One region of the Ensifer sp. Root423 genome, then DNA from elsewhere that is predicted to be linked to it. Evidence: predicted binding sites of a transcription regulator. Region 1 holds the regulator's gene; each other region holds the start of a gene.
The links. The regulator PhoB, encoded in region 1, activates phosphate uptake and scavenging genes when phosphate is short. The targets are predictions, from matches to a motif close to TGTCATNNANCTGTCAT.
Positions count from the first base shown of each region.

Region 2: a site for PhoB is predicted at 3,385-3,401, ahead of ASD01_RS24085 (DUF2794 domain-containing protein). Genes of this name have one in related genera too.
Region 3: a site for PhoB is predicted at 3,516-3,532, ahead of ASD01_RS03815 (UDP-2,3-diacylglucosamine diphosphatase). Genes of this name have one in related genera too.
Region 4: a site for PhoB is predicted at 2,642-2,658, ahead of ASD01_RS18880 (NAD-glutamate dehydrogenase). Genes of this name have one in related genera too.

Region 1 covers NZ_LMEG01000012.1:201,594-208,968, reverse strand. The annotation lists gene argF (ornithine carbamoyltransferase) at 1-453, opposite strand, end outside; gene ASD01_RS13630 (aspartate aminotransferase family protein) at 558-1,757, opposite strand; gene ASD01_RS13625 (GcrA family cell cycle regulator) at 2,179-2,700, shown strand; gene phoB (phosphate regulon transcriptional regulator PhoB) at 2,770-3,453, opposite strand; gene phoU (phosphate signaling complex protein PhoU) at 3,656-4,369, opposite strand; gene pstB (phosphate ABC transporter ATP-binding protein PstB) at 4,420-5,235, opposite strand; gene pstA (phosphate ABC transporter permease PstA) at 5,249-6,571, opposite strand; gene pstC (phosphate ABC transporter permease subunit PstC) at 6,568-7,375, opposite strand, start outside.
Region 2 covers NZ_LMEG01000034.1:99,150-106,524, forward strand. The annotation lists gene ASD01_RS24070 (ABC transporter permease) at 1-1,195, shown strand, start outside; gene ASD01_RS24075 (Bax inhibitor-1/YccA family protein) at 1,417-2,163, shown strand; gene ASD01_RS24080 (GNAT family N-acetyltransferase) at 2,287-2,841, shown strand; gene ASD01_RS24085 (DUF2794 domain-containing protein) at 2,960-3,364, opposite strand; gene ASD01_RS24090 (DUF1223 domain-containing protein) at 3,679-4,452, opposite strand; gene acnA (aconitate hydratase AcnA) at 4,658-7,348, opposite strand.
Region 3 covers NZ_LMEG01000001.1:764,525-771,899, forward strand. The annotation lists gene ASD01_RS03805 (helix-turn-helix transcriptional regulator) at 90-827, opposite strand; gene ASD01_RS03810 (NADP-dependent malic enzyme) at 1,098-3,410, opposite strand; gene ASD01_RS03815 (UDP-2,3-diacylglucosamine diphosphatase) at 3,584-4,423, shown strand; gene ASD01_RS03820 (MFS transporter) at 4,521-5,741, shown strand; gene dgcA (N-acetyl-D-Glu racemase DgcA) at 5,693-6,676, opposite strand; gene ASD01_RS03830 (ABC transporter permease) at 6,937-7,375, shown strand, end outside.
Region 4 covers NZ_LMEG01000020.1:43,626-51,000, forward strand. The annotation lists gene ASD01_RS18880 (NAD-glutamate dehydrogenase) at 1-2,416, opposite strand, end outside; gene pdxY (pyridoxal kinase PdxY) at 2,702-3,583, shown strand; gene ASD01_RS18890 (carbonic anhydrase) at 3,713-4,366, shown strand; gene ASD01_RS18895 (lytic murein transglycosylase) at 4,446-5,267, opposite strand; gene ASD01_RS18900 (aspartate-semialdehyde dehydrogenase) at 5,461-6,495, opposite strand; gene ASD01_RS18910 (MFS transporter) at 6,981-7,375, shown strand, end outside.

The sequences.
Region 1 (7,375 bases):
CTTTACCGGACCGCGATGCTCCTCGAAGGTCAGGATATCGGCCATGATCTGGCAGGGGTGCGTATCGTCGGTCAGGCCGTTGATGACCGGGACCGTCGCATGCTCGGCCAGTTCCAGAAGGCGGCGATGGTCGGTGGTGCGGATCATGATGGCGTCGACGTAACGCGAGAGCACCTTGGCCGTGTCGCCGATCGTCTCGGCGCGGCCGAGCTGCATTTCGGTGCCTGACAGAAACAGGGTTTCGCCGCCGAGCTGGCGCATGCCGACATCGAAGGAAACGCGGGTGCGGGTGGAGGGCTTTTCGAAGATCATCGCCAGCATCTTGCCGGCGAGCGGCTTCTCGGCAGTTCCGGCCTTGGTCGCCGCCTTTCGGACGCGCGCATCGTCGATGATCGTCCGGAGGTCGGCGGCCGTCATGGCCGAAAGATCGAGAAAATGTCTGGTGCCTGCCATCGTACTCGGTTCCTGTCTGAAAAATCGGTCCCTGGTGCGGCACGCTATCGACGTGCCCGCACGAAGGTCATTCTAACGCCTTAGTCGTCCCTGGGTCGCTACCTTCAGGCCGCGGCGTTGCCGCTTGCCTTGCGAACCGCCTCGGCGGCGCGTTCGATACGTGCGAGCCCCTCGCGCGCCTCTTCCGCCGTCACGGTCAGCGGCGGCAGCAGACGCAGCACATTTTCGCCCGCCGGCACGGCCAGGAGCTTTTCGGCGCGGATTTCCTTCAGCAGATCGGCCGAAGGGCCCTTCACCTTGATGCCCAGCATCAAACCGTCACCGCGGATGTCCTCGATGACATCAGGGAAGCGGTCCTTGAGCGACGCAAGGCCCTGGCGGAAGACCAGCGCGACATCGCGCACATGCGTCAGGAATCCGTCGGCCAGAACGACGTCGAGCACGGCGTTGCCGACGGCCATGGCCAGCGGGTTGCCGCCATATGTGGAGCCATGCGTGCCCGCCACCATACCAGATGCGGCTTCCTCAGTCGCGAGGCAGGCGCCGAACGGGAAGCCACCGCCGATACCCTTGGCGACCGCCATGATATCCGGACGGATATCCGCCCATTCATGGGCAAACAGCTTGCCGGTACGGCCGACGCCGGTCTGGACCTCGTCGAGGATCAAAAGCAGGCCGAACTCGTCGCAGAGCGCGCGCAGTTCCTGCATGAATTCCTTGGTCGCCGGACGGATGCCGCCCTCGCCCTGGATCGGCTCGATCAGGATCGCTGCGGTTTCCTCGGTGATCGCATTCTTGACCGCGGCGATGTCGCCGAACGGAACCTGGTAGAAGCCCGGCGCCTTCGGCCCGAAACCTTCGATGTATTTCTGCTGACCACCGGCGGCGATCGTCGCGATCGTGCGGCCGTGGAAGGCGCCTTCGAAGGTGATGACGTGGAACTTCTCCGGGTGGCCCTTGGAGAAGTGGTAACGCCGTGCCGTCTTGATGGCGCATTCCAGCGCTTCCGCGCCCGAATTGGTGAAGAAGACCTTGTCGGCAAAGGTCACCGCCGTCAGCCGGCGGCCGAGGCTTTCCTGGCCCGCAATTTCATAAAGGTTGGACAGGTGCCAGACCTTGTCGGCCTGCGCCTTCAGCGCTTCGACCAGGTGCGGGTGCGCGTGGCCGAGCGAGTTCACGGCAACGCCGGCACCGAAATCGAGATAACGCGTGCCGTCTTCGGCGATCAGCCAGGCGCCCTCTCCTCGCTCGAAACGCAACGGCGCGCGCATGTAGGTATCATAAAGCGGCGTGGTTGCAGTCATGCGAGGCTCTCCTTCACTCCAGATCGACATCGATCCCGCGCCTCACGCGGGCCGATAAAAATCAAAAATGCCGCCTTTCGGCGGCGCAGGCACTATTCCCATTTCGCGCTGCAATGTCAACAAAACCAAGCCTTGCAGCGCAACATCAAGGGTCGATTCCTGGCAGCAGAAAAATCGTCCGGGAGGGCTTGCAAAAATGCAACGCTGGCCGAGCAAGTTGGGGAAAACTACGAAATCGATTCGGCCTGATTCCCGGGACTCTTGCCACAGAGTCCAGCGGTCAGTACGTTAACATTCAATTACTAGACGCATGCGGCGGACCTAGTCACCAAAAGAGTTATCGCGTTTGCAACCCCGGGGTTTAGCCGGGGTGCGGTGAGGGATTCTGCCATCCCCAACGCTGAGAACGGAGAGTGCAGAAATGAACTGGACTGACGAGCGGGTGGAGAAACTGAAGAAGCTTTGGTCCGAGGGCCTGAGCGCAAGCCAGATCGCGGCACAGCTCGGCGGCGTCAGCCGTAACGCTGTCATCGGCAAGGTTCACCGCCTGAGCCTGCCAGGTCGCGCCAAGGCCGGCGGCAGCACCACGACGGCAGCCCGTCCGAAGCGCCCGACTTCGGCACCGCGCGCACCGAACTACGCTTCGCGCGTTTCGACCCGCCCGGTTGCACGCGCGGCCGGCGCTGTCGTTCTCAAGGAAGAAATCGAAGTCGATCTCGTTGCCGAGCAGGATTTCAGCACCCGCACCGACGTTGTCGTGCCGATGTCGCGCCGCCTCGAGCTGACCCAGCTCACCGAGCGCACCTGCAAGTGGCCGATCGGCGACCCGCTGAAGGAAGAGTTTCACTTCTGCGGCAACGATTCCCCGGAAGCCTCGCCTTACTGCACCTTCCATGCTCGGCTGGCCTACCAGCCGTCGGGGGAGCGCCGCAGGGCTCGCTAAGAAGCTGGACCGCATTGATAAAGGAAGGGGCCGATCGGCCCCTTTTTTTGTTGGCGACTTTCAGACCGCTCAGCTTTCGAGCGAATAGCCGGCGCCGCGAACGGTGCGGATGACGTCGGGCATGTTCGAGAAGTTCAGAGCCTTGCGCAGACGACCGACATGCACGTCGACGGTGCGCTCGTCGACATAGATGTCATGCCCCCAGACGCCATCCAGAAGCTGCGAGCGAGAGAAGACGCGGCCCGGCGAGGACATGAGGAACTCCAGAAGACGGAACTCGGTCGGGCCGAGGCGCACTTCGCGGCTGCGGCGATGAACGCGGTGGGTCTCGCGGTCGAGTTCGATGTCGCCGCAGCGAAGCAGCGTCGAGAGCACCTCGGGCTTTGCCCGGCGCAGCATCGCCTTGACGCGCGCCATCAGCTCCGGCGTCGAGAAGGGCTTGACCACGTAGTCGTCGGCACCCGTCGCCAGACCCCGGACGCGCTCGCTTTCCTCGCCTCGCGCCGTCAGCATGATGATCGGCAGACGTTCGGTCTCCGGACGCTGGCGCAGCCGACGGCAAAGTTCAATGCCGGAAACACCGGGCAGCATCCAGTCGAGGATAAGCAGGTCGGGCAGCCGCTCCTGAAGCCGGATCTCCGCCTCGTCGCCCCGCAGGATCGTATCGACGTCGAAGCCCTCGGCTTCCAGATTGTAACGCAGCAGAACGCTCAGCGCCTCTTCGTCTTCGACTACGGCGATTTTTGGCAACATCAGGTAACGTCTCCTTACCGCGGGCGGCCTTTGGGCTCATCGGCCCGGCCGGCGCTCAGACACTCTAAATCTGGAGCACATCCGCCGTTTTCAAAGGCGGGGCGAAAACCGCATGCTTCAGATACAGGAATTCGGGGCCGCGACCGAAGCCGCGACCGGATCAGATTTCAAAGGGCATGCATGCTTACGGCGCGCTTGGCGCTCAGTCGTTGACCGAGCCCAGCGTCGACGTGGTGTCATCCTTCGGACGCTCGCCTTCCGGCTGAGCACCCGTCGCCATGTAATAGATCGTCTCAGCGATATTGGTCGCGTGGTCGCCGATGCGCTCGATGTTCTTGGCGCAGAACAGAAGATGCGTGCAGGGCGTGATGTTGCGCGGATCTTCCATCATGTAGGTCAAGAGCTCACGGAACAGCGAGGTGTAGATCGCGTCGATCTCTTCGTCACGCTCGCGGATGCTGTTGGCCTTTTCCGGCGAGCGCGAGGCGTAGACGTCGAGCACTTCCTTGAGCTGGACGAGAGCGAGCTCTGCCAGATGCTCGAGGCCACGGGCGAGCTTGCGCGGAATGCCGGAGCCGGCGACCGCGATCACGCGCTTGGCGGTGTTCTTGCCGAGGTCGCCGACGCGTTCCAGATCGGAGGCGATGCGGATCGACCCCATGATCTCACGCAGGTCGGCGGCGACCGGCTGACGCTTGGCGATCGTGACGATCGCCTTCTCACCGATCTGGCGCTCGGCGTCGTCGAGGACGGTGTCGTCCGAGATCACCTTCTGTGCGAGAGCCAGATCGGAGTTGACCAGCGCGCGAACGGACTCGGCGACCATCTGTTCGGCGAGGCCGCCCATCTCCGAGATGCGGCGCGTCAGGTACTTCAGTTCTTCGTCATAGGCGGACATGATATGCATGGACATGATCGTCGATCCTTACGGGCGCTTTGCAGTTACTGTTGCAGCCTTATGCGGCCTCAGCCGAAGCGGCCCATGATGTAATCCTGGGTGCGCTGGTCATCCGGATTGGTGAACATCTTGTCGGTGTCGTTCTCCTCGACGAGATTGCCGAGGTGGAACATGGCGGTGCGCTGCGAAACGCGGGCGGCCTGCTGCATCGAGTGGGTCACGATGACGATCGTGAAGTTCGTGCGCAGCTCGTGGATCAGTTCCTCGACCTTGGCCGTCGCGATCGGATCGAGAGCCGAGCACGGCTCGTCCATGAGGATGACTTCCGGGCTCACGGCGACGGCACGCGCGATGCAGAGACGCTGCTGCTGACCACCGGAAAGGCCGGTGCCGGGCTCCTGCAGACGATCCTTTACCTCGTTCCACAGACCGGCCTTCTGCAGGCTGGTCTCGACCACCTCGTCAAAGTCGGCCTTGGTGCGGGCAAGTCCGTGAATCCGCGGGCCGTAGGCGACGTTGTCGTAGATCGACTTCGGGAACGGGTTCGGCTTCTGGAAGACCATGCCGACGCGGGCGCGCAGTTCGACGACGTCGATCGTCGGGTCGTAGATGTCGTCCTCGTCGAGCGTGATCTTGCCGGTGACGCGGCAGTTCTCGATCGTGTCGTTCATGCGGTTCAGCGTGCGCAGGAAGGTCGACTTGCCGCAACCCGAAGGACCGATCAGCGCCGTGACCGTGTTCTCGCGGATGTTGAGGTTGACGTCGAAAAGCGCACGCTTCTCGCCGTAATAGACCGACACATCCTTGCCGATCATCTTGTAGGGCACGGTGTTCATTTTCTGATCCAGAGCCTTCTCGACTGCTGCTTCTGACATGATGTTCATAGTAATTACCTCACTACCAGCGGCGCTCAAAGCGACGTCGCAACAGAATGGCTCCAAGGTTCATGACGACCAGGAAGATGAGAAGAATGATGATTGCGCCGGAGGTGCGCTCGACGAAGGCGCGTTCCGCCTCGTTGGCCCACATGTAGATCTGCACCGGCAGTGCCGTCGACGGTTCCATAGGCGAACCGGGAAAATCGACGACGAAGGCGACCATGCCGATCAGGAGCAGCGGCGCGGTTTCACCAAGCGCGTGGGCAAGACCGATGATGGTGCCGGTCAGGATGCCCGGCATCGCCAGCGGCAGCACGTGGTGGAAGATGGTCTGCATCTTCGACGCACCGAGACCGAGGGCCGCCGAGCGGATCGACGGCGGGACCGCCTTCAACGCCGCACGGGTGGCGATGATGATCGTCGGCAGGGTCATCAACGTCAGCACGAAGCCACCGACGACGGCTGCCGAGCGCGGCATGCCGGCGAAGTTGATGAAGACGGCGAGACCCAGGAGGCCGTAGACGATCGACGGAACGGCCGCGAGGTTGTTGATGTTGACCTCGATCAGGTCGGTCAGCCGGTTCTTCGGCGCAAACTCCTCGAGGTAGATCGAGGCGGCGACGCCGATCGGAAGCGACAGCACCAGCACGATCAGCATCATGTAGAGCGAACCGAGGGCCGCGACGCCGACGCCTGCCGCTTCGGGACGGCTGGAGGCGCCAAAGGTGAAGATGCCGGTGTTGAAGCTCTTCTTCAGGATGCCGGCGCTCGCCAGCTCGTTCATCCAGGTGACCTGCTGGTCCTTGACCTTGCGCTTGCCCTCATCGACCGAGAGATCGATCTGGCCCTTGAAGGCGGAGTCGATGTTGGCCTCGGCCAGCAGCGTGACGGGAACCGTCTTGCCGATGATCGACGGGTCCGCGGCGACCATGTCGCGCAGGAGCGTGCGGGAGCTCGCGGAAACCATGTCGGTCGCCTGCTTGACCTGCGGCCGCTTGGTGGCGTCGATGCCGAGCTGCTTGACGAGCGCGTCGCGCACCAACAGCGGATAGTTGGCGGTCATCAGCACCTTGCCGTCGGTCGCGCGTTCGCCTTTGGGGTCGATGACCTTTTCGGTGAATTCGATCGGCAGCGTAATCGTCGTCTGCTGGAATGCGGTGTAGCCGTTGGAAAAGACGGTCCACAACAGCAATGCCAGGAAGAAGAGACCGGTGCTGATCGCGGCCATGCCGTAGAAGCGGAACCGGCGTTCGGCAGCATAGCGACGCTTGATGCCGATATCGCGCTTGGCGGATGCGGGACGGGCGGAGATCCGGACGGTCGGGGAAGCGATGTCGGTCATTCGTACTGTTCCCGGTATTTGCGCACGATGTAGAGCGCGTAAATGTTGAGGCCGAGCGTGATGACGAAGAGCGTGATGCCCAGTGCGAAGGCCACCAGCGTCTGCGGCGAGGTGAACTCGAGGTCACCTGTCAGCTGGTTGACGATCTTAACGGTCACCGTCGTCATCGGCTCGAAGGGATTGATCTGCATGCGGGCCGCCACACCGGCTGCCAGCACCACGATCATGGTCTCGCCGACGGCGCGCGAGGCGGTGAGCAGCAGCGCGCCGACGATGCCCGGGAGGGCTGCCGGGAGGATGACCTTCTTGACCGTCTCCGAGCGGGTGGCGCCAAGGCCGAGCGAGCCGTCACGCAGTGCCCGCGGCACCTGGGTGATGATGTCGTCCGACAGCGACGACACGAATGGGATCAGCATGATGCCCATGACGATGCCCGCCGTCAGAACGCTCTGTGCCTGGATGAAGTTCTGGTAGTTGCCGGTCATGAGACCGTTCATCTGGGCGGAGATGTCACGCAGGAACGGGCCAACGGTCACCAGCGCAAAGAAACCGTAGACGATGGTCGGGATGCCGGCGAGCACTTCGAGCAGCGGCTTTGCGGTCGAACGCAGGCGCGGGCTTGCATATTCCGCCATGTAGATCGCCGCGAAGAGGCCGATCGGCACCGCAAACAGCATGGCGACGAAGGCGATGTAGAGCGTGCCGGCAAGAAGCGGGATGAGGCCGAACTGGCCCGAAGCGCCGCCGCTGCCGGCAGCGGCAAACCGCGGATCCCAGACCGTGCCGAAGAAGAACTCGAACGGC
Region 2 (7,375 bases), on a different contig from region 1:
CGCGATCGCCTGGCTCGCGCGCCGCAGCCCGCGGGTCAATTCGCCGGCTCTCAGACTGGCGATCGGCAACATTCACCGTCCGGGTGCGCTGACCTCCTCGGTGGTGCTGTCGCTTGGGCTCGGTCTGGCGCTTCTGGTGACGCTGGCGCTGATCGACGGCAATCTGCGCCGCGAACTCACCGGAAGCATGGCGGAGCGAGCGCCGAATTTCTTCTTCGTCGATATCCAGGGCAGTGAGATTGAAGGTTTCCGCTCGGTGCTGAACCAGGCGATCCCGAAGGGCAAGGTCATCGAGGTGCCGATGCTGCGCGGCCGCATCACCGCCTTCAACGGTGAGGACGTGAACAGCCGCAACGTGCCGCCTGCAGGCCAATGGGTGCTGCGCGGCGACCGCGGTATCACCTACGCCAAGAACAAGCCGGAGAATTCGACGCTGTCCGAAGGCGCCTGGTGGCCGGCCGACTACAGCGGCGAACCCCTGGTTTCCTTCTCGTCCGAGGAGGCCGGCGAACTCGGCCTGAAGATCGGCGATACGGTCACCGTCAATGTGCTCGGCCGCAACATCACCGCCAAGATTGCCAACTTCCGCAATGTCGAGTGGGAATCGCTGTCGATCAACTTCGTCATGGTGTTCTCGCCGAACACCTTTGCCGGCGCGCCGCATGCCTGGCTGGCGACTGTGATCGATCCGTCGGCGACGCCGGAAGAGGAGGCGGCGGTCCTGAAGGCCGTCACCAATGCCTATCCGACGATCACCAGCGTACGGGTGAAGGACGCTCTCGACATTGTGAATGGGCTGCTCGGTCAGCTGGCAACGGCGATCCGGGCGGCCGCGGCCGTGGCGCTCGTCGCCTCCGTGCTGGTGCTGGCCGGCGCGCTTGCGGCCGGCAACCGGGCGCGCGTCCATGATGCGGTGGTCCTGAAGACGCTGGGGGCAACGCGGGTGACGCTGATCAAGGCGTTCAGCTACGAATACGCGATCCTCGGTCTTGCAACCGCAGTTTTTGCGCTGTTTGCCGGCGGTATCGCCGCCTGGTTCGTCGTCAACCGCATCATGACGCTGCCGTCGAGCTTCCTGCCCGACGTGGCGATCGTGACGGTTGTGGCAGCGCTGGTGATGACGGTCGGCATCGGACTTGCCGGTACATGGCGCATTCTCGGGCAGAAGGCGGCGCCGGTCCTGCGCGAACTTTGACCGGGCCGAGTTAACCGTAAATCCCTATTGCGCCGGTCTGAATCGGTCCGGTGCAACGGAATCCGGGAGTGCCGGGTCTTGTGTGCAGCGGGTTTCGGCATCATATTTGTCCACAGGCATGCTGGAGCTCCGCAGCGGCGCCTGGGCGTGGAAGCTCATCTTCCAGGGCGATATTCGCCGCCCGACACCGTAACTTCCACCGGAGCTTGAATGAGGAAACAATGGCTGATCTGAGAAATTACCAAACCCGAATGTCGCCCGCCGGCGCTCAGGCGGGTGCCGTGATTGACGAAGGCCTTCGCGCATACATGCTGAAGGTCTACAACCTGATGGCGCTTGGTCTGGCGATCACTGGCGTCGCGGCCTACCTGGCCTTCCAAATGGCGTTTTCGGATGGCCAGCTGACTGCCTTTGGTGCTGCGATCTATACGAGCCCGCTGAAGTGGGTGGTGATGCTGGCGCCGCTGGCGCTCGTGTTCTTCATGAGCTTCCGCATCAATAGCATGAGCGTTTCTGCCGCGCAGACGACGTTCTGGATCTATGCGGCCCTGATGGGCCTGTCGCTGTCGTCGATCTTCCTGATCTACACCGGCCAGAGCATCGTTCAGACGTTCTTCGTGACGGCCGCCTCGTTCGGCGCCCTGTCGCTTTACGGCTACACCACGAAGAAGGACCTGTCCGGCATGGGCTCGTTCCTGATCATGGGTCTGTTCGGCGTCATCATCGCGTCGATCGTCAACATCTTCCTCGCCTCTTCGGCGCTCGCCTTCGCGATCAGCGTGATCGGCGTGCTGATCTTCGCTGGCCTCACCGCCTACGACACGCAGAAGATCAAGGAAATGTACTACGAAGCCGATGACAGCACCGTTGCCGGCCGCAAGGCGATCATGGGCGCGCTGACGCTCTATCTCGACTTCATCAACCTGTTCATGTTCTTGCTCCAGTTCATGGGCAACCGGAACAACTAAGTCTGAACAGCAGACGGAAAAGGCGGCTTCGGCCGCCTTTTTTGTTTGCTGAAGCAGCTTGAAAGCGTCCGGGCTCCGTGGGAGTGAAAGGACGACGAAACCTTGGGATCAAAGTCTTTAGCCATGTCCCTGACCCTGCGCGACGCCACCCTGGCCGATCTTCCCGTCATCACCGAGATCTATCGCGAATCCGTGTTGCACGGGGTTGCGACCTACGAGATCAACCCGCCATCCGAAAAGGAGATGCGGGCGCGGTTCGAAACGATCATCGGCAGCGGCTACCCGTACATGGTTGCGGTAGACGCGGGCGGGACGATCATCGGCTATGCCTACGCATCCGGCTTCCGCACGCGCACGGCCTATCGCTTCCTGGTCGAGGATTCCATCTACCTGGCGCCGGAAGCGCGCGGCAAGGGTGCCGGCAAGGCGCTGCTGGTCGAACTCGTCCGGCGTTGCACGGAACTCGGCTTCCGCCAGATGGTCGCGGTGATCGGCGGTGCCCATCCGGCCTCGATCGCCGTGCACCGGTCGCTCGGCTTCGAACTCCAGGGCACGATGAAAGCGACCGGCTTCAAGCATGGCCGCTGGCTCGACACGACGATCATGCAGCTCGCGCTCGGCGAGGGCCAGGCGACCGACCCGCCGGAAGACGTCTATCCGGACACCCTCTACCAGTGACCATCGCTTGCTGAAAAATGTCAGTCGGCGAAGCGCCTCGCAGCGCGCCGTAGGCAGGTCGTGCCGTTGCTGCCCGTGACGTCGGCGTGCGTCTCCTGATGGCACCCTTTCCCGCTGGTCAGGTTTCCACCAGCCTCAGCACCTTGTCGAATACCTTGAGCACCTGGGCGAGCTCGTGACCGCGCTTCAGGATCGTGCCGTGAATGTTCAGCACGCTATAGGCGCCCTGTTTCGCGGCCAGTTTCGGGTTCTTCTCGATCCGGTAGAGCGGCATTTCGCCCGAACGCTTGAACACTGAGAAGACCGCGCGGTCCCTCAGGTGGTCGATCGCGTAGTCCCGCCACTCGCCTTCGCCGACCATACGGCCGTAGACCCACAGGATCTGATCCAATTCGCGGCGATGGAAAGTGATGGGGGGAGCGTTCTTGGCGTTCTTGTATTCGTGAAGATCGACGACCACTTCGGAAGTGGTCTCGCGCTGATGGCGCGCCTCGCCTTGCGGCAAATCCGGCTCATCGGTCATCGGCAATCCGGCCTTCTGTTGTGACAGAACGATTACAGTGTGCCTGACACGAGCCGAAAAGCAAGCTGGAAGCCATGGGACGATGAGGTCATTTCTTGCCTCTGCCCCATTTCAGTCAAACCGGCGCCCCAATTCATCGCAAAACTCGCGGGCGCTGACGGACAGAGTCGTTGCCACCGTATGTCCGGTCAGATCGTCATGCTGCGGGAGTTCACCGAACGCAGTTATGGCCGGTTCGGTCCGGTAACTTCGAACCCTCAGCCCCAGCCCCTCGATGCTGCCGGGCCGAACCAACCCCTTGCGCTTCGCCGTCCCTACAATTTGCCCTGAGGGCCGGCGAGCACGGCCGCAGCGCCGATGATGGCACCCGGCGTTTCCTTGTCCTTCATCGATTGCAGCAGGATCGCGCAGCCGCTGTTTCCCGGGCGCTCGGTCAGCACCGTCGCCGGCAGCGTGAAGGACGCGGGCTGGCCGTCCCACATGCCGATCGTCTGTATGTCACGCACCGCATGCCAATAGGGGACTTCCTTGCCGCTGTTCTCCCCCTTCTCCATCTTCACGATCTTGGCGCGGTCGAAATAGACGACGACGACATTGGCCTTGCCGATGCCGCTACCGATGGTGATCTGGATTTCTTCGCCGAGGATCTTGGCGCCGACGGGAACGGCAAGCCCTTTGCCTTCCGCCTTCATCGTTTCCAGCCGCGTCTTGATTGCCTGCAAGTTGCCGCCGTTCAAGTGGTCGCGGCCGTTCAGGATTGCCTGGGGCGTGTAGACGCCGTTGCGCCCGAGCATGCGCGCATAGGCATATTGCCGCTCGGTGTTTTCCTTCGATGCCAGCGTGTCGGCCCAGCCGAGATAGTTCCAGTAGTCGACGTGATAGGCGAGCGCCACCACATCGCCTTCGTCGACCAGCGACTTCAGCGCCGCATCCGCCGGCGGACAGGACGAACAGCCCTGGCTGGTGAACAGTTCGACAACGCCCTTGACCGCCTGTTTCTCCTGCGCCCCGGCAGGGGCACCGGCGGCTGCGAGCAGCCCGAAAGCCAGTGCAACAGGGCGAATGAAAGAACGGTCTGCGGATGTCATGGCGTCACTTCGTTACCGGCCAGCGGCCTACTCCTTGTGGGGGAGTTCACTACATACGACGCCCCTGCATCAACGGGAAGTCACGTTGGAGTGAGGTGGCAAGTGAGCGCGATCCAGCACCCGATCGCTGGCCGGTGCACCTCAAAGAAAGAGCCGGGGCGCCTTTCGGCGTCCCGGCTCCAGAGCCTTGTATGCGCTCGCGCGATTAAGCGGCGAGGTCGCGCAGAACCGTCTGCAGGATGCCACCGTTGTTGACGTAGGTCACTTCATCCAGCGTATCGATACGGCAGACGAGCGGCACATCTTTCACGCTGCCGTCGCCGTAGGTTACCTTGGCAACGCGCTTTTCGCGCGGCTGGACATTGGCGAGGTTTTCGATCGTGACGATCTCATCGCCCTTGAGGCCCAGCGATTCCCAGGTCGTGCCTTCCTCGAAGACGAAGGGAATGACGCCCATGCCGACGAGGTTCGAGCGGTGGATACGCTCGAAGGACTGCGCGATGACGGCCTTGACGCCGAGCAGGTTGGTGCCCTTGGCAGCCCAGTCGCGCGACGAACCGTTGCCGTATTCGACGCCGGCGAAGATGACGAGCGGAACGCCCTCTTCCTTGTACTGCATGGCGGCGTCGTAAATCGACATCTCTTCCTTGGACGGATAGTGGATGGTGTAGCCACCTTCCTTGCCGTTCGGGCCGAGCATGTGGTTGCGGATGCGGATGTTGGCAAACGTGCCGCGCATCATCACCTCATGGTTGCCACGACGCGTGCCGTACTGGTTGAAGTCGGCAACGCCGACGCCGTGACCGATGAGGTAGGCACCGGCCGGCGAGGCCGCCTTGATCGAACCGGCCGGCGAGATGTGGTCGGTGGTGATCTTGTCGCCGAAGAGACCAAGCACGCGGGCGCCCTTGATGTCGGAGATGCCCGAACCGGACTTGCCCATGCCGACGAAGTAGGGCGGGTTCTGCACGTAGGTCGAACCGTCGTCCCAGGCATAGGTCTGGCCCGGAGGAACCTGAACGGCCTGCCAGTTTTCGTCGCCCTTGAACACGTCGGCGTACTTGGTCGCGTAAAGTTCGCGGGTGACGTACTTGAAGATGAACTCCTGGATTTCCTTGGAGGTCGGCCAGATGTCCTTGAGGAAGACCGGCTTGCCGTCCTGGTCTTCGCCGAGCGGCTCGTTGGTCAGGTCCTTCTGGACGGAACCTGCAAGCGCGTAGGCGACGACGAGCGGCGGCGAAGCGAGGTAGTTCGCCTGGACGTCCGGCGAGATGCGGCCTTCGAAGTTACGGTTGCCCGAGAGAACGCCGGCGGCGATCAGGCCCTTGTCGTTGATCGTCTTCGAGATCGGCGCCGGCAGCGGGCCGGAGTTGCCGATGCAGGTCGTGCAGCCGAAGCCGACGAGGTTGAAGCCGAGCGCGTCGAGGTCCTTCTGCAGGCCGGACTTGGCGAGGTATTCGCCGACGACCTGCGATCCCGGTGCGAGCGAGGTCTTGACCCACGGCTTGGACTTCAGGCCCTTGGCAACCGCGTTGCGGGCGAGCAGGCCGGCAGCGATCAGGACCGACGGGTTGGAGGTGTTGGTGCAGGACGTGATCGCAGCGATGGCAACGTCGCCATGGCCGAGATCGAAATCGGTACCTTCGACGGCATAGCGGTTCGAAAGCTGGCCCGGCTTCTTGTAGTCGCCTTCAAGCGAGGTTGCGAAGCCCGATGCGATGCTTTCGAGCGGGATGCGACCTTCCGGACGCTTCGGGCCAGCCATGGCCGGAACGACGTCGCCGAGGTCGAGTTCGAGGGTGTCGGTGAAGACGAGCTCGGAACCGTCACCGTCACGCCACATGCCCTGAGCCTTGGAATAGGCTTCGACCAGCGCGATGCGCTGCTCTTCACGGCCGGACATGGTGAGGTAGTTGATGGTTTCGCTGTCGACCGGGAAGAAGCCGCAGGTGGCGCCGTATTCCGGACCCATGTTGCCGATGGTGGCGCGGTCGGCGAGCGTCATGTTGTCGAGGCCCGGGCCGAAGAATTCGACGAACTTCGAGACAACGCCCTTCTTGCGCAGCATCTGCACGACCATAAGCACGAGGTCGGTCGCGGTGACGCCTTCCTTGAGCTTGCCGGTGAGCTTGAAGCCGATGACCTCAGGCAGGAGCATGGAGACCGGCTGGCCGAGCATGGCAGCTTCCGCTTCGATGCCGCCCACGCCCCAGCCGAGAACGCCGAGACCGTTGATCATGGTGGTGTGGCTGTCGGTGCCGACGCAGGTGTCCGGGTAGGCGGTGACGACGCCATCTTCTTCACGGGTCCAGACGGTCTGGCCCAGATACTCCAGATTGACCTGGTGACAGATGCCGGTGCCGGGCGGAACGACGCGGAAGTTCTTGAACGCCTGCTGGCCCCACTTCAGGAAGCGGTAGCGCTCGCCGTTGCGCTCGTACTCGAGCTCGACGTTGCGGGCAAAGGCGTTCGGGGTGCCGAATTCGTCGACGATGACGGAGTGGTCGATGACGAGGTCGACGGGAACGAGCGGGTTGATCTTTTCCGGGTCGCCACCGAGCGAGACCATGGCGTCGCGCATCGCCGCGAGGTCGACGACAGCAGGCACGCCGGTGAAGTCCTGCATCAGAACGCGGGCCGGACGATAGGCGATTTCGTTTTCAGCCGTGCCCTTGTCGTTGAGCCAGGCGGCAACGTTCTCGATGTCCTTCTTGGTGACGGAGCGGCCATCTTCGTTGCGCAGCAGGTTCTCGAGCAGAACCTTCATCGAATAGGGCAGCTTGGAAACGCCGGCGAGACCGTTCGCCTCAGCCTTGGGCAGGCTGTAATAGACGTAGTCGACACCGTTGACGGTGAGCGTGGAGCGACAATTGAAGCTGTCTAGGGATTTGGACACTGGATAATACCCCGTTCCGTCTGATCG
Region 3 (7,375 bases), on a different contig from region 1:
GGTTGCGTAACTGTCGCTAGCGACAGTTCAAATGCGCGATATTTGCCACTAGATTTCGAGGGGTTTCGGTGGAGGCGTATTGTCGGGTGTCAAACGGAGGGTATCAGAGCGTGTCGTACGGCCTGTGCCACAGCCTGAGTGTTGGAAACGACATTCAGCTTGCGTCGCGCATTGGTCATGAAGAAGCGCACGGTGCGCTCGGAAATGCCGAGGATCGTGGCGATTTCCCAATAGCTCTTGCCGGCGGCGGCCCAGGTCAGGACCTCGGTCTCGCGGCCGGTCAACCGCATCTCTCGGGTCGAAATGCTGCCGGCCATGGCGCCGTGCTCCAGCATGGCGGCATGGAAGAGATTGGCGGCCAGCTGGAAATCGCGCAGGTGATGGCGGCGATAGGTCGTCCATTCGCCGGCTGTCATGTTGACGTTGATTGCGAGCAACGCCATGCGCCCGGCGGGCGAGGGCAATGGCAAGGCGACGCCCTCAGTGGATATGCCGATTTCCTGGGCTGCCTGGAACAACGGTTCGCATTCCGGGAAGCGATGCCGTGCCATCGTCCATTCCACCGGCCGCACGCCGCCAAGCGCCAGCTTCAGGATCGGATCGATCCGGTGAAGGCTGCGGGCATGGTAGATCTCGGCAGCGTAGGCGCCGAAGGTGTGATGCAGCCGGCAAACCTTGAGCTCGTCCGCATAGGGCTCCGCTTCGAGATAGAGAAGATGGGCAATGCGGAAGGTTCGACGCATCAATGTGAAGAAATGAGCGGGCTCGACACAGCCGCCACATTCCAGGATTTCCAGCATGTCGAGGGCAGCCTGCTGCTCAGTCATGCCACAACACCGAATCTCGTCCGAGGCCCCAGCATGGTTAGAGGTTCACCTTTTGTCCAGCGCAAACTTTCCCGATTGGTGTGTAATACCAATTGTGCACGCCTTGATTGTAGTCGTCGATCGGCCGCGTGACAGGGGCTGATTCGCGGGTGATCTGCAAAACCAGCGATGCCGCGCCTGAAGCAGGCGCGACATCCGGATACGGTTTTGCCGGCGCCGGCATGGCGCCCGAATGCAGCGAAGACCGGTGGCGATCTCCGCGTTGCCATCTCAACCCGGATGGCTGGCTTCGACCACCGCCAGAGCCGCCATGTTGACGACGCCGCGTGAGGTGACGGACGGCGACAGGATATGGGCGGGAAGCGCCGAGCCGAGCAGGATCGGGCCGACATGCAGGCTGTCGGTCATGGTCTTGACGACACCGAGCGTGATGTTGGCGGCATCGAGATTGGGGAAGACCAGCAGGTTGGCTTCGCTCGACAGGCTGCTGTCCGGCATGACGCGCTGGCGCAACGCTTCCGAGATCGCCGCATCGCCGTGCATTTCGCCGTCGACCTCGAGATCGGGCGCGAGTTCCCGCACGAGCTGCAGCGCCGTGCGCATCTTGGTGGCGCTCTCCGAATCACGCGAACCGAAGTTCGAATGCGAGACGAGGGCGGCGCGCGGGGTGATGCCGAAGCGGCGGATTTCCTGTGCCGCCATGACCGTCGTCTGGGCGATCTCTTCGGCGCTCGGGCAGTAGCTCACATAGGTGTCGGTGAAGAAAGTTGCGCCGCGCTGCGAGATCAGCAGGCTCAAGGCCGAGAAATCGAGCACGCCGTCGCGCTTGCCGATGATCTGCGATACGTCGCGCAGGTGCTTGCTGTAGCGCCCTTCGACGCCGCAGATCAACGCATCGGCTTCGCCGCGCTTGACCGAGAGCGCGCCGATGACGGTCGTGTTGGTGCGCACGATCGTGCGGGCGGCTTCCGGGATGACGCCGAGACGGCCGACGAGGGCAAAATAGTCCTCGACATAGTCGCGGTAGCGCGGATCGCCTTCGGGGTTGACCACCTCGAAATCGACATCCGGACGGATGCGCAGGCCATAGCGACGCAGGCGCGTCTCGATGATCTGCGGACGGCCGATCAGGATCGGGCGGGCCGTGCCTTCTTCGAGCAACACCTGGGCGGCGCGCAGCACGCGTTCGTCTTCGCCTTCGGCAAAGATAACCCGGTTCTTCTGGGCGTTCTTGGCGGCGGCAAAGACGGGCTTCATGATGAAGCCCGAGCGGAAGACGAAGCGGTTCAGCTTGTCGAGATAGGCGTCATAGTCCTGGATCGGACGGGTGGCGACGCCGCTTTCCTCGGCTGCCTTCGCAACCGCCGGCGCGATACGCAGGATAAGGCGCTGATCGAACGGCGAGGGGATCAGGTAGTCCGGGCCGAAGACCGGGGTCTCGCCGGAATAGGCGCGGGCGGCAACATCGGAAGGCTCTTCGCGGGCAAGACCGGCGATGGCGCGTACGGCCGCCATCTTCATTTCTTCGTTGATCGTGCTTGCGCCGCAGTCGAGCGCGCCGCGGAAGATATGCGGGAAGCAGAGAACGTTGTTGACCTGGTTCGGGAAGTCCGAGCGGCCGGTGCAGATCATCGCGTCCGGACGGGCTTGGCGGGCGGCTTCCGGCATGATTTCCGGCGTCGGATTGGCGAGCGCCATGATCAGCGGCTTTTCGGCCATCTGCGCCAGCAGTTCCGGCTTCAGGACGCCGGCGGCGGAAAGGCCGAGGAAGACGTCAGCGCCGCCGATGCTGTCGGCAAGCACGCGGTTGCTGCTATCCTGCTCGTAGACGGACTTCCATTCGTCCATCAGTACCTCGCGGCCCTTGTAGACGAGGCCTTCGAGGTCATGGACCCAGATGTTTTCGCGCTTGGCGCCGAGCGTCACGAGAAGGTTGAGACAGGCGAGTGCGGCGGCACCTGCGCCCGAGGTGACGATCTTGGCGGTCGCGATGTCCTTGCCGGCGAGTTCGAGGCCGTTGAGGATGGCGGCGGCGACGATGATCGCAGTTCCGTGCTGGTCGTCGTGGAAGACCGGGATCTGCATCTTTTCACGCAGGCGCCGCTCCACCTCGAAACATTCGGGCGCCTTGATGTCTTCAAGGTTGATGCCGCCGAAGGTCGGCTCGAGCGCCGAGATTACGTCGACCATGCGCTCGATGCTCGACGCGTCGATTTCGATGTCGAAGACGTCGATGCCGGCAAATTTCTTGAAGAGGACGGCCTTGCCCTCCATGACGGGCTTGGAAGCCAGCGGACCGATATTGCCGAGACCGAGGACGGCCGTGCCGTTGGAGATGACCGCGACCAGGTTGGCGCGCGCTGTGTAATCGGCGGCTGTTTCCGGATTGTCACGAATGGCGATGCAGGGGGCTGCAACCCCTGGCGAATAGGCAAGCGCCAGGTCGCGCTGGTTGCCGAGCGGCTTGGTGGGCTGGATTTCGAGCTTTCCCGGGCGTGGGTAACGGTGGAAGAAAAGGGCCTGCTGGTCGATGTCGCCGCTGGCCGGACCGGTATGGGATTTCGTCTTGTCGCCCGTATTCATGCTCTCACATTCCTCATTCGTGGTCGTGCCTTTTGGCATGAATTCGAAGCGAGGTACAGTTTTGCAGTGCTGATTTCAGCGGGGGGACCGGTGACGCAATGTTGATGTCATCTTCCTGAAACACGAGTCTGGTTTCACGAAGGCAGAAAGCATAACCTGAAGACGAGGCTCGCATGATGGCGGCGCAGCAAGACAACTCCGTACGAAAGCTCAGGACGTTGTTCATCTCGGACGTCCATCTCGGCTCGAAGGCCGCCAAGACCGACTACCTGCTCGACTTCCTGCGGCATCATGAAGCGGAGACGATCGTTCTGGTCGGCGACATCGTCGACGGCTGGCGGCTGAAGCGCAGCTGGTACTGGCCGCAGAACTGCAACGACGTGGTGCAAAAGCTCCTGCGCAAGGCGCGCAAGGGCGCCCGCATCGTTTACATCCCCGGCAATCACGATGAATTCCTGCGCGACTTTCCGGGCGTGCATTTCGGCGGCATCGAGGTGGCGCAACGCTACATGCACGAGGGGGCCGACGGCCGTAAATATCTCGTGCTGCACGGCGACGAATTCGACGTCGTCGTGCGCAACGCCCGCGTGCTCGCCTATCTCGGCGATTGGGCCTACGACACGGCGATCGCCATCAATATCGGGCTTGCTGCGGTCCGCCGACGTCTCGGCATGCCCTATTGGTCGTTCTCGTCCTGGGCGAAGCTCCAGGTCAAGCACGCCGTCAACTTCATCGGCGAGTTCCAGAAGGTGGTCGCCGAGGAGGCGCGCCGTCACGATGCGCAGGGCGTGATCTGTGGTCATATCCACCATGCTGTCATCGAGGAGATCGGCGACATCCGCTACATCAACACCGGCGACTGGGTGGAAAGCTGCACGGCGATTGCCGAGCACCACGACGGCACGATGGAACTGATCACCTGGCACCAGATGCGCGGTGGCGCCAGCGAAGGCGAAGCCTCTGGCGAAGCGGACAAACTGCTCGCCCAACTGCTGACCCAGCGCGCGGCCTGACCTTCGCGGCGCAGCGATATTCCTGTCGCGAAAACTAGGTTATGGCGAGGGGCGCCCGGCTCGTGCTAGAGATTGGGCACAGCCATCAGGTCAGACGATGATTCCCTTCCAAGCGCCCGCCTATGTGGGCCCTCCGCCGCGCCATTTTGCGCTTCGCATTGCTTTGCTCTTCTGTGCGCCGCTGATCGTCAACGGCTTCGCGATGCCATATTTCCCGATGTGGCTGAGCACGCTGTCGATGAGCGACTTCGAGATCGGCGTCGTTCTGGCGTTGCCGATGTTCGTGCGCGTCATCACGGCGCCGATCGCCGGCGTCATTGCCGATAGGCTCGGCGAGCGGGCGATCGTCCTGATCTGGTCCGGTTTCCTGTCGCTCGCAACGGCCGTGGTTCTGTTCTATTTCCGCGAATTCTGGCCGGTGCTCGTGATCTATACGCTGCAGTCGGCCGTCTATTCTCCCTATGTGCCGATCGTTGAGGCGATCGCGCTTTCAGGCGTGCGGCGCTGGGGCTTCGACTACGCCCATATGCGGCTCTGGGGCTCGGTCGCCTTCATCGGCGCGACGATGCTCGGCGGCTGGATGGTGGGCATCTTCGGCAGCGACATGGTGCTGCCGGCGATGGCGATCGGCTTCGGCCTGACGATCATCATGGCCTATGCCGCGCCACGAGTCGGCAAGCCGCGGCGGCCGTCACCGATCACGGCATTGACGGAGCCGCCGCCGAAGTCGCTGCGGCAGCTCGACCTGCAGTTGCTGCTGATCGGGGTGACGCTGGTCAACGCCAGCCACGCGATGCTCTTTGCCTTCTCGGCGATCTATTGGCAGCACATCGGCTACAGCGGCACCGAGATCGGCCTGCTCTGGAGCGCGGGCGTCGCGGCGGAAGTGACGATGTTCATCTTCGCCAAGGCGATCAGCCGCCGTTTCAGCGTCTGGGTGATGATCCTGTCCGGCTGCTTTCTCGCCGTGGTGCGCTGGATCATCTTCCCGATGGATATCGGCTTCAGCGGCTATTTCATCCTGCAGTGCTTCCACGCTTTCACCTATGCGATCATGCACACCGGCATGCAGCACAAGCTGGTCGAGCGGGTGGTGGAATCACAGGAAGCGTCGGCGCAGGGGCTCTACTTCTTCTATACCGGTATCTTCACCGCGATCTTCACGTTCCTGTCCGGCTATTTCTACGCCTGGTACGGGGTGAACGGCTTCTATTCAATGTCGGTCGTCGCCTTTGCCGGCTGCTGCTTTGCCGTCACCGCCTGGTATCTTCAACCCCAGAGGCGCGGCTCCGGCGGGAAGACAAGCGAGGCCTCGTAGCGCAGGCCGGGCTCGCGATCCTGCGCCAGCAGCAGCGGCCCGTCGAGATCGACGAAATCCGCGCCTTGCGCCACCAGGATCGCCGGCGCCATCGCGAGCGAACTGCCGACCATGCAGCCGACCATGACCTTGAGCCCGAGCGAGACCGCCTCATCGCGCATGCGCAGTGCCTCGGTCAGGCCGCCGGTCTTGTCGAGCTTGATGTTGACGGCGTCGTAACGCCCGACGAGAGCAGCGAGGTCGCCGGTCGCGTGCACGCTTTCATCAGCGCAGATCGGAACGGGACGGGCGATCGTTGCCAACGCCTCGTCGCGGCCGGCGGGAAGCGGCTGCTCGATCAGGTCGATCCGTTCCTCGGCGCAGATCGCAAAGTGATAGGCAAGCGTTTCGGGCGTCCAGCCCTCGTTGGCGTCGAGGATGATGCGGCTTTCCGGTGCGCCGGCGCGCACCGCACGGATGCGGGCAGCATCATCCGACGTGCCGACCTTGACCTTGAGGAGCGCGCGGTGGGCATATTTGGCGGCCTGCTCGCGCATCGCGTCGGGCTCGGCAAGCGAAAGCGTATAGGCCGTGGTCAATGCTTCCGGTGAAGAAATGCCGGCAAGAACATGGGCCGACTTGTTTTTCTGCTTTGCTTCCAGATCCCACAGCGCGCAATCGACGGCGTTGCGGGCAGCACCCGGCTTCATCGCGCGCTGCAGATCGGCGCGGCTGAGCCCGGCCTCGATGTGGTGGCGGATGGCGGCGATTTCGGCGAGCACCGTGTCGATCGTCTCGCCGTAGCGGCCGTAGGGAACGCATTCGCCGGAGCCCGTATGGACACCGTCTCCGATGCGGCAAGTGACGACGCTTGCCGTCGTCTTGGAGCCGCGCGAGATCGTAAACGTGCCCGCAATCGGGAAATGTTCCACGGTGGCATCGAGGGAAAGTGACATGAAAGCGTCTCCGGCAGGTAATCTGTTGGCCCGGCGTCATAGCGCCGCAACGTTCGGGTGACAGCAAAGGTGCGAGCCGTTATGACGGTGGAAGGATTTACGAATCTTTACACAGTCGTTGCCTCCGGTCGGACGCGCAACAGACGTGGTAACACTTTAGGTCTGCTGCACAATCTTGTCCTCAAATCTATCGAGATTGGACGAGTTTTGCAGAGGCAAATCGGGATAACAGAAGACACGTGTCGCAAGCCGCCCGCAAGATGACCGCCGATGTCGCGCTGTCCGAGAGTGGCGGCGGGCGAAGCTATGTCTTTACCGGCACCTGGCGGCACGAGACGGCCGAAGCGATGGCGGCAAAGCTCGACGGCCTTGCGCGCAAGGGCGACGGGGCCGCGCAGTTCGATCTGTCCGGCGTGGCGGCGATGGATACCGCAGGCGCCTGGATCATCCGCCGCTTCATGACCCGTGTCGTCGGCCCGTCGCGCGACAACGTTCATTTCGCCGAAGGCGGACAGCGCTATGTCGAGCTGATCGACGCCCTGCCGGCTGAACTGCGTTCGCCGGAAAAGAACGGCGAACGGCTGCCGCTGTTTCAGCGCATCTTCGCCCCGGTCGGCGAGGTCATGGCGGCGACGTGGGAAGATATCGTCGCTGCGATGTACATCCTGGGGTCCGCGGTGCGCGGCGCCCAGCTTAAGC
Region 4 (7,375 bases), on a different contig from region 1:
ACCAGCGAAGGCCGCCGCGGGCGACCTTGCCGAAGCGCAGGTGCACGCCTTCGACCTCGGTGCCGTAGACGAAGATTTCGCGGAACGGATGCGGTTCCGGCAGACCGTCGAGCTGCTTCGGGTCCAGCTTGAAGGCGAGGACTGCGCGCGGTTTTCCGTCGGCGTCATGCTGGAAGTAGTTGGTCCGGAGCGTCGCTTCGATCGCGTTGACGTAGCGTCGCAGAATCCGGTCCTCGTCGAGGCTCGGAACGGCCGAGAGCGCGTCCTCGATCGCCGACAGCAGCGCGTTGCACTTCTTGGCGCGCGGCTTTTCCTCGAGCTTCGGATCCATGCGGGTCACGAACAGCTTGAAGATATCGGCGGCAATCGCCGGATACTTGTTCAGCGTGTCGGCGATATAGCCCTGAGAGTAGGTGATGCCGGCCTGTCGCAGATAGCGGGCATAGGCGCGCAGCACCGTCACTTCGCGGGCGTTGAGGCCCGCAAGCAGGATCAGCCGGTTGAAGTTGTCGTCCTCGATCGCGCCGTTCCAGGCGGCCAGGAACGCCTCTTCCAGCGCCGGGCCGGATTTTTCGAGATTCAGCGCAAGGCCATCGCGATGGATCAGCTCCATGTCGTGCAGCACGACCTTGCGCTTCTCTTCGCCATGGGCATTGACGCCGATGTCGTAGGTCTGTTCGCTGATGACCCGGAAGCCCAGGTTTTCAAGCAAAGGTACGCGGCGCGAAAGCGACACTGGTTCGCTGGCGTGGAAGATCTTGAGCTCGGCCGTGTCCGGCCGCGAGACGGCGCGGGGATAGTGGTAGAACTCGATGCGGATCGGATCCGGGCCCTTGCAGGCGGCGATGTCGGCCAGATCGGCATAGGCTTCAGCCGGCGTGAAGAACGACTGGTAGGCATTGTCGACATCGAGCTCGATGCCGTCCTTGCGGGCAAGCAGGTCGAACCGGTCGATCCAGCGGGTGACGATGCCGCGAACGGCTTCTTCGAGCTTGGCCTGCGGAATGCGCGGCGTCTTGCCGGCGGAGCGGCCGATGATGAAGTGGACGCGGGCAAGGCCCCCTTCCGGGAAGGCCGGGTAGTAGGCGGAGACGCGACCGTCATAGACCGTCTTCAGGTAGTCGCCGATCTTTTCGCGCACATCCGAATCGTACTGTTCGCGCGGCACGAAGACGATCACCGAGACGAAGCGGTCGAAATGGTCGATGCGTGGCAGCACGCGGATGCGCGGCCGGTCGCCGAGTTCGTTGATCTGTTCGCAGAAAGCGGCGAGCAGGCCGACATCGATCTGGAAGAGATCGTCGCGCGGATAGGATTCGAGCGTGTTGTCGAGCATCTTGCCGGAATGGCTCTGCGGATCGTAGCCGAAGTGATCGACGATCTTTTCGATCTTGTGGCGCAGCAGCGGGATCTCGGCCGCCTGGCGGGTATAGGCCGAGGAGGTGAAGAGGCCGACGATGCGCAGTTCTCCGGCGACATTGCCGTCGGCGTCGAAGCGCTTGACACCGATATAATCCATATAGGCGCGGCGATGGACGACCGATTTGACGTTGGCCTTGGTGACGATCAGGAAATCCGGGCTTTCGAGGAAGGCGAGAATTTCAGGCGTAGTCAGCACCGCGTCCTTGCCCTGGCGCAGCACGCGCACATCGGGATTGGAGAGCATGCCGAGGCCCCTGCCCTTGCCGCGCTCGACCATCGCCTTTCCGCCCTTGCCGGAATAGGTGTATTCGCGCATGCCGAGGAAGGTGAAGTTGTTGTCACGCAGCCAGCGGAGGAAGGCGAGCGCCTCGTCGCGGTCGCTCTTCTTGCGCGAGGCGTTATAGGCCTCCAGCTCCTGCATCGCATGATCGAGCAGCGCGGTCATCGCTGGCCAGTCGTGCACAGCCTGGTGCACCTGCTCCAGCACGTCGCGAATGCGGTTGCTGAGCTGTTCGGCCTCGACCGGCGCGAGCTTCGTCAGATGGATCTGGATATGGCTGACGCGGTGCGACGGATCGCTTTCCTCTTCGGGATCGAAGAGCTTTGCCGGCTTGCCCGGTTCCTTGACCAGGATGGGGTGGATCGCGAGGTGAATGTCACGGTGCGTGCTGGTGATTTCCCCCATGACCGAATCATAGAGGAACGGCATGTTGCGTTCGGTGACCGCGATGATCGACACCTCGGTGCCGCCAGGTGCTACACCGGCGACGGATTCGACGGAAACCTGCGGCTTGCCGCCATCCCAGCGGGCGAGTTCCTGATAGGCATGGGCGGCCGTCAGCGCCAGCATGTCCGCCGAATAGAGATCGAGGTCATCGTTGCTGGCCCCACCGAAGAGGATCTCCGGCGCCAGCGCCTCGACGCCCAGTTTGATGGCGGCCGCCTTCGCTGCGTCGATGTGTCTGTCCCGCTTCGGATTGTATTTCACGCCCATGAAGTCTCTCCCATTCATGATAGGCCAAACCCTATCAGAACCATGGCTAATGGCGACCGCTTTTTACGCTGATTTCGGCAAAATCGAGCCCAAAATCGGAGAATTTCACGTGAAAACAGCTTAAATCCATTTAAATCGAAGGTAATTTCGCGAAAATTGCTCGAAAATCGAAGAAAAAGCACGAAAACGCCAGAGGCTTCTCCGGAGCCTATCTGCCATCGGCTGTTGACAGGGGGGTGACAGTCGGGTGAACAGAGTTTCGAGATCGTAGGATTGGACTGGTCGATGCCCGAAATGCCTTCCCTGCCCGGCGCCGTCATCGTCATCTCTAGCCATGTCGTGCGCGGCAAGGTGGGCAACAGGGCCGTGGTCTTCGCGCTTGAAACTCTGGGGCATCCAGTCTGGGCCCTCCCGACCGTCATCCTCCCCTGGCATCCGGGCCACGGCCGCTCGACGCGGGTCACCATTTCCGATCAGGATTTCGGGTCGGTGATCGATGACCTCATGGCAGCACCCTGGGCCGGAGAGGTGCGTGCCGTGCTTTCGGGCTACCTCGGCTCGGCCGGACAGGCCGAAAGCGTGGCCCGGCTGGTGACGGCGCTGAAGGAGCGCAATCCCAAACTGATCTACGCCTGCGACCCCGTGATCGGCGATGCTGGCGGTCTCTATGTGCCGGAAGTCACGGCGGTTGCCATTCGCGACCGGTTGCTGCCGCTTGCAAATCTCGCGACCCCGAACCGTTACGAGCTTGCCTGGCTTGCCGGGGCGACGTTGGAGACGAACACGGCGATCCTTGACGCAGCGCTCGGCCTCGGTCCGGCCCGCGTCTTGGTGACGTCTGCCGTGCCGATGATGAGCGGCGGGACCGGTAATCTCTTTCTCTCGGGCAACCACGCCCTGCTTGCCGAACATCGTTTGGTCGAAAACCCGCCGAATGGTACGGGCGACCTGTTGGCGGCGGTGTTTCTCGCCCGGATCCTTGAAGGACTTTCAGAGGAACGTGCCTTGCAGATGGCGACTGCGAGCGTATTTGAGATCATCGCGCGGAGCGTCAAGCGCGGCGCGGATGAACTGACCATCGAGCAGGACGCGTCGAGCCTATCGACGCCAATGGCGATGGTGCAGATGCGCCGACTGGTTCATCCGAATCAGATGCGGCGCAAGTGAAGAAGCTGTTCACGGACCGCCACCCCTATGGCATCGTGGATTGAATTTTAGATCGCGATCATTTTCATGACGGAGGCGCAGGTGGGCGAAAGCCGGCCATGCCGCCTTGAAGCACGAGCGGAGCAATCGATGGACAAGCAGCAGCAGCGTTTTCCGGACTATCTTCTGAACGGCTACCACAACTTCATGAACGGTCGCTTCAGCGAGCAGCAGAAACGCTACAAGGCGCTGGCGGAAACCGGTCAAAAGCCGAAGACGATGGTGATTGCCTGTTGCGACTCGCGCGCTGCGCCGGAAACGATCTTCGACAGCGGCCCGGGCGAACTCTTCGTCGTGCGCAACGTCGCCAATCTCATGCCGCCCTACGAGCCGGATGGTCACTACCACTCCACTTCGGCAGCCCTCGAGTTCGCCGTGCAGTCACTGCGCGTCAGCGACATCGTCGTCATGGGCCATGGCCGCTGCGGTGGTATCAAAGCGGCACTCGATCCCGATGCGGAGCCTCTGTCACCGGGCGATTTCATCGGTCGCTGGATGCATCTGCTGAGGCCCGCGGCTGAGCAGATCCAGAGCAACGACGTGATGACGCAGGCGGAGCGCCAGCGTGCGCTCGAGCGGGTTTCGATCCGCAACTCGCTTGCCAATCTGCGCACTTTCCCGTGCGTCCAGATCCTCGAGGCCAAGGGCAAGCTCCACCTGCACGGCGCCTGGTTCGACATCTCGACCGGCGAACTCTGGGTGATGGACCCGGTGACGGGCGACTTCTCCCGCCCGGGAATGTAATCGGTCAGCAAAAAAAGGCCCGGCTCTTTCGAACCGGGCCCTTTGTCTGGTTGGTTATGCGTTCCGAAGGACGAAAATCCTAGAGACCGTCGATCTCGGCGCCGATGATGGCGATCGCCTGCTGGTAGACGCTTGCGGCGTTCCAGCCCTGGATCGCAGCGAAGTTCGCCTGACCCTGCTGATAGCCGGCGCCCGGCTGCCAGCCATGGCCGCGCAGGAAATTGGCGGTGGATGCCAGCGCGTCGGCCTTGGAGCGAACCATGTCGACATGGCCGTTGCCATCGCCATCGACGCCGTATTTCAGGACGTTGGCGGGCAGGAACTGGGTCTGGCCGATCTCGCCGTGGGCGGCGCCACGCGCATCCGGGCTCAGATCGCCGCGCTGCACGAGCTGCAGGGCCGCATAGAGCTGGTTGGTGAAGTAGTCCGAGCGACGGCAGTCATAGGCCAGCGTCGAAACGGCCGAGAGCGTGTGCTCCTTGCCCATGAAACCGCCGAAGCCGGTTTCCATGCCCCAGATGGCAATCAGCGGGCCAGCCGGCACGCCGTAGCGCCGCTCGATGCTGGTAAAGAGTGCGGCGTTCTGCTGCTTCATCTTCTTGCCGCGGGAAATGATCACCTGGCCGCCGCGCTTCTGCATGAACTGCTCGAGCGACAGCTTGAAGCTCTTCTGGCCGCGGTCGGCGCGGATCGTCGCCTTGTTGTAGGAGACGCCGGAGAGTGCACGGTCGAGCACCTGCGGGCTGATGCCGTTGCCGGAGGCCTGCTGCTTGAAGTTCTGCACCCAGGCTTCAAAGCCGCTTCCGTCATTGCCGCATTGGGCGGCAGATGCCACCGCCGGAAAAACTGCAGTCGAAATCAGGGCGGCAAGCCCCACTGCTGCGCACTTCGCCCTGTGCATGAAATACCCCGTCATAGCCCGAATCTCGTTGCTCTTAAAAATGCCAGCCTTCGCCGGCCGTGTCACCTACCGCAAGCGGCAGGTAACTTTATCGTGGTTTCACGTGAATCCGGGAAGGATCGGCCCCTCGTGAAACAGGAAACCCGCCAGGCTCGAAAGAGCCTGGCGGGAGTGAATGGTTCTAATGCCGTTTTCAGGCAGCCTGCTTGCGCGGCTTGATGAGGCCACGATTGACCAGCAGCTCGGCAATCTGGATCGCGTTCAGAGCGGCACCCTTGCGCAGGTTGTCGGAAACGACCCACAGGTTGAGGCCGTTCTCGACGGTTGCGTCTTCGCGGATGCGCGAGATGTAGGTCGCATCTTCGCCGGCGCACTCATAAGGCGTGACGTAGCCGCCGTTCTCGTGCTTGTCGACGACGAGGCAACCCGGCGCTTCGCGCAGGATGTCGCGCGCTTCGTCAGCGGTGATCTCGTTTTCGAACTCGATGTTCACCGATTCCGAATGGCCGATGAAGACGGGAACGCGCACGGCAGTGCAGGTCACCTTGATCTTCGGGTCGAGCATCTTCTTGGTCTCGGCGAGAACCTTCCACTCTTCCTTCGTGTAGCCGTCTTCCATGAACACGTCGATGTGCGGAATGACGTTGAAGGCGATGCGCTTGGTGAACTTCTTCGATTCGATCGGATCGGCAACGAAGACGGCGCGGGTCTGGTTGAAGAGTTCGTCCATGCCGTCCTTGCCGGCGCCGGAAACCGACTGGTAGGTCGAGACGACGACGCGCTTGATCTTGGCGTGGTCGTGCAGCGGCTTCAGCGCGACGACGAGCTGGGCGGTCGAGCAATTCGGATTGGCGATGATGTTCTTCTTGGTGAACTGCGCGATCGCGTCCGGGTTCACTTCCGGAACGATCAGCGGCACTTCGGCGTCGTAGCGCCAGGCCGAGGAGTTGTCGATGACGACGCAGCCCTGCTGGCCGATCTTCGGCGAATACTTCAGCGATACGGCGCCGCCAGCCGACATCAGGCAGATATCGGTGTCGGAGAAGTCGTAGTTTTCGAGGTTCTTGACCTTGAGGGTCTTGTCGCCGAAGGAAACTTCGGTGCCCTGGGAGCGGGCGGAAGCGAGGGCGACCACTTCATCCGCGGGAAAGCCGCGTTCGGAAAGGATGTTCAGCATCTCCCGGCCGACATTGCCGGTGGCGCCTGCGACTGCAATCTTGAAACCCATGATCTAAGCTCTCTTTTCTGTCTCTCCTCGTCGGGTGAGGGGGAAACCGCGCGACCTGCCGCGAGGGTTCCTGTCCCCGGCCAAACCGGGGAGAGAGCGGAGGGCCAGAGACGTCAGACGGTTTTCGTCGTCGTTTTGGCCGTTGTTTTGCAAGCGAACGAAAAATCGACATCCTGCCCCGCGGCAAGAGCCGGCAGGATCAAAGCAGCGATGGCTGGACCGATCGGTCGCATGGTGGTGATTTCCTCGTTCGTCGCTGCTCTTACGCGGTTTTGGGGAAGAGTCAAGACATTGCCGCGCGCCGGCACGCCCCCGCCCTGCCCGCGATCGATCGCCGCATTAGACGAAAGTCATAAGCCGAAAGCATCTCTGCCTGTGATGACACTTTTCTGACATCCTCATTTCAGGCGCACCACGTCCGGACGTTCGAGGGAGGAATGCTGGACCAGCCAATGGGCGCTCCTTTGGAGTGGAGGATTATCAAAATGGCAAATGTCGCGACAGCGGACGACGCAAAAACGCGTCCGATGACCGGCGAGGAGAAGAAGGTCATCTTCGCCTCGTCGCTCGGTACCGTCTTCGAATGGTACGATTTCTATCTCTACGGTTCGCTCGCCGTCTACATCGGCGCGACCTTCTTCAGTTCCTACCCGGAAACGACGCGTAACATCTTCGCGCTTCTGGCCTTTGCCGCGGGCTTCCTGGTTCGCCCGTTCGGCGCGCTCGTCTTCGGTCGCCTGGGTGACCTCGTCGGCCGCAAATACACCTTCCTCGTGACGATCCTGATCATGGGTCTGTCGACCTTCCTGGTCGGCATCCTGCCCGGCGCTGCCTCGATCGGCATTGCCGCGCCGATCCTGCTCATCGTGCTGCGCATGCT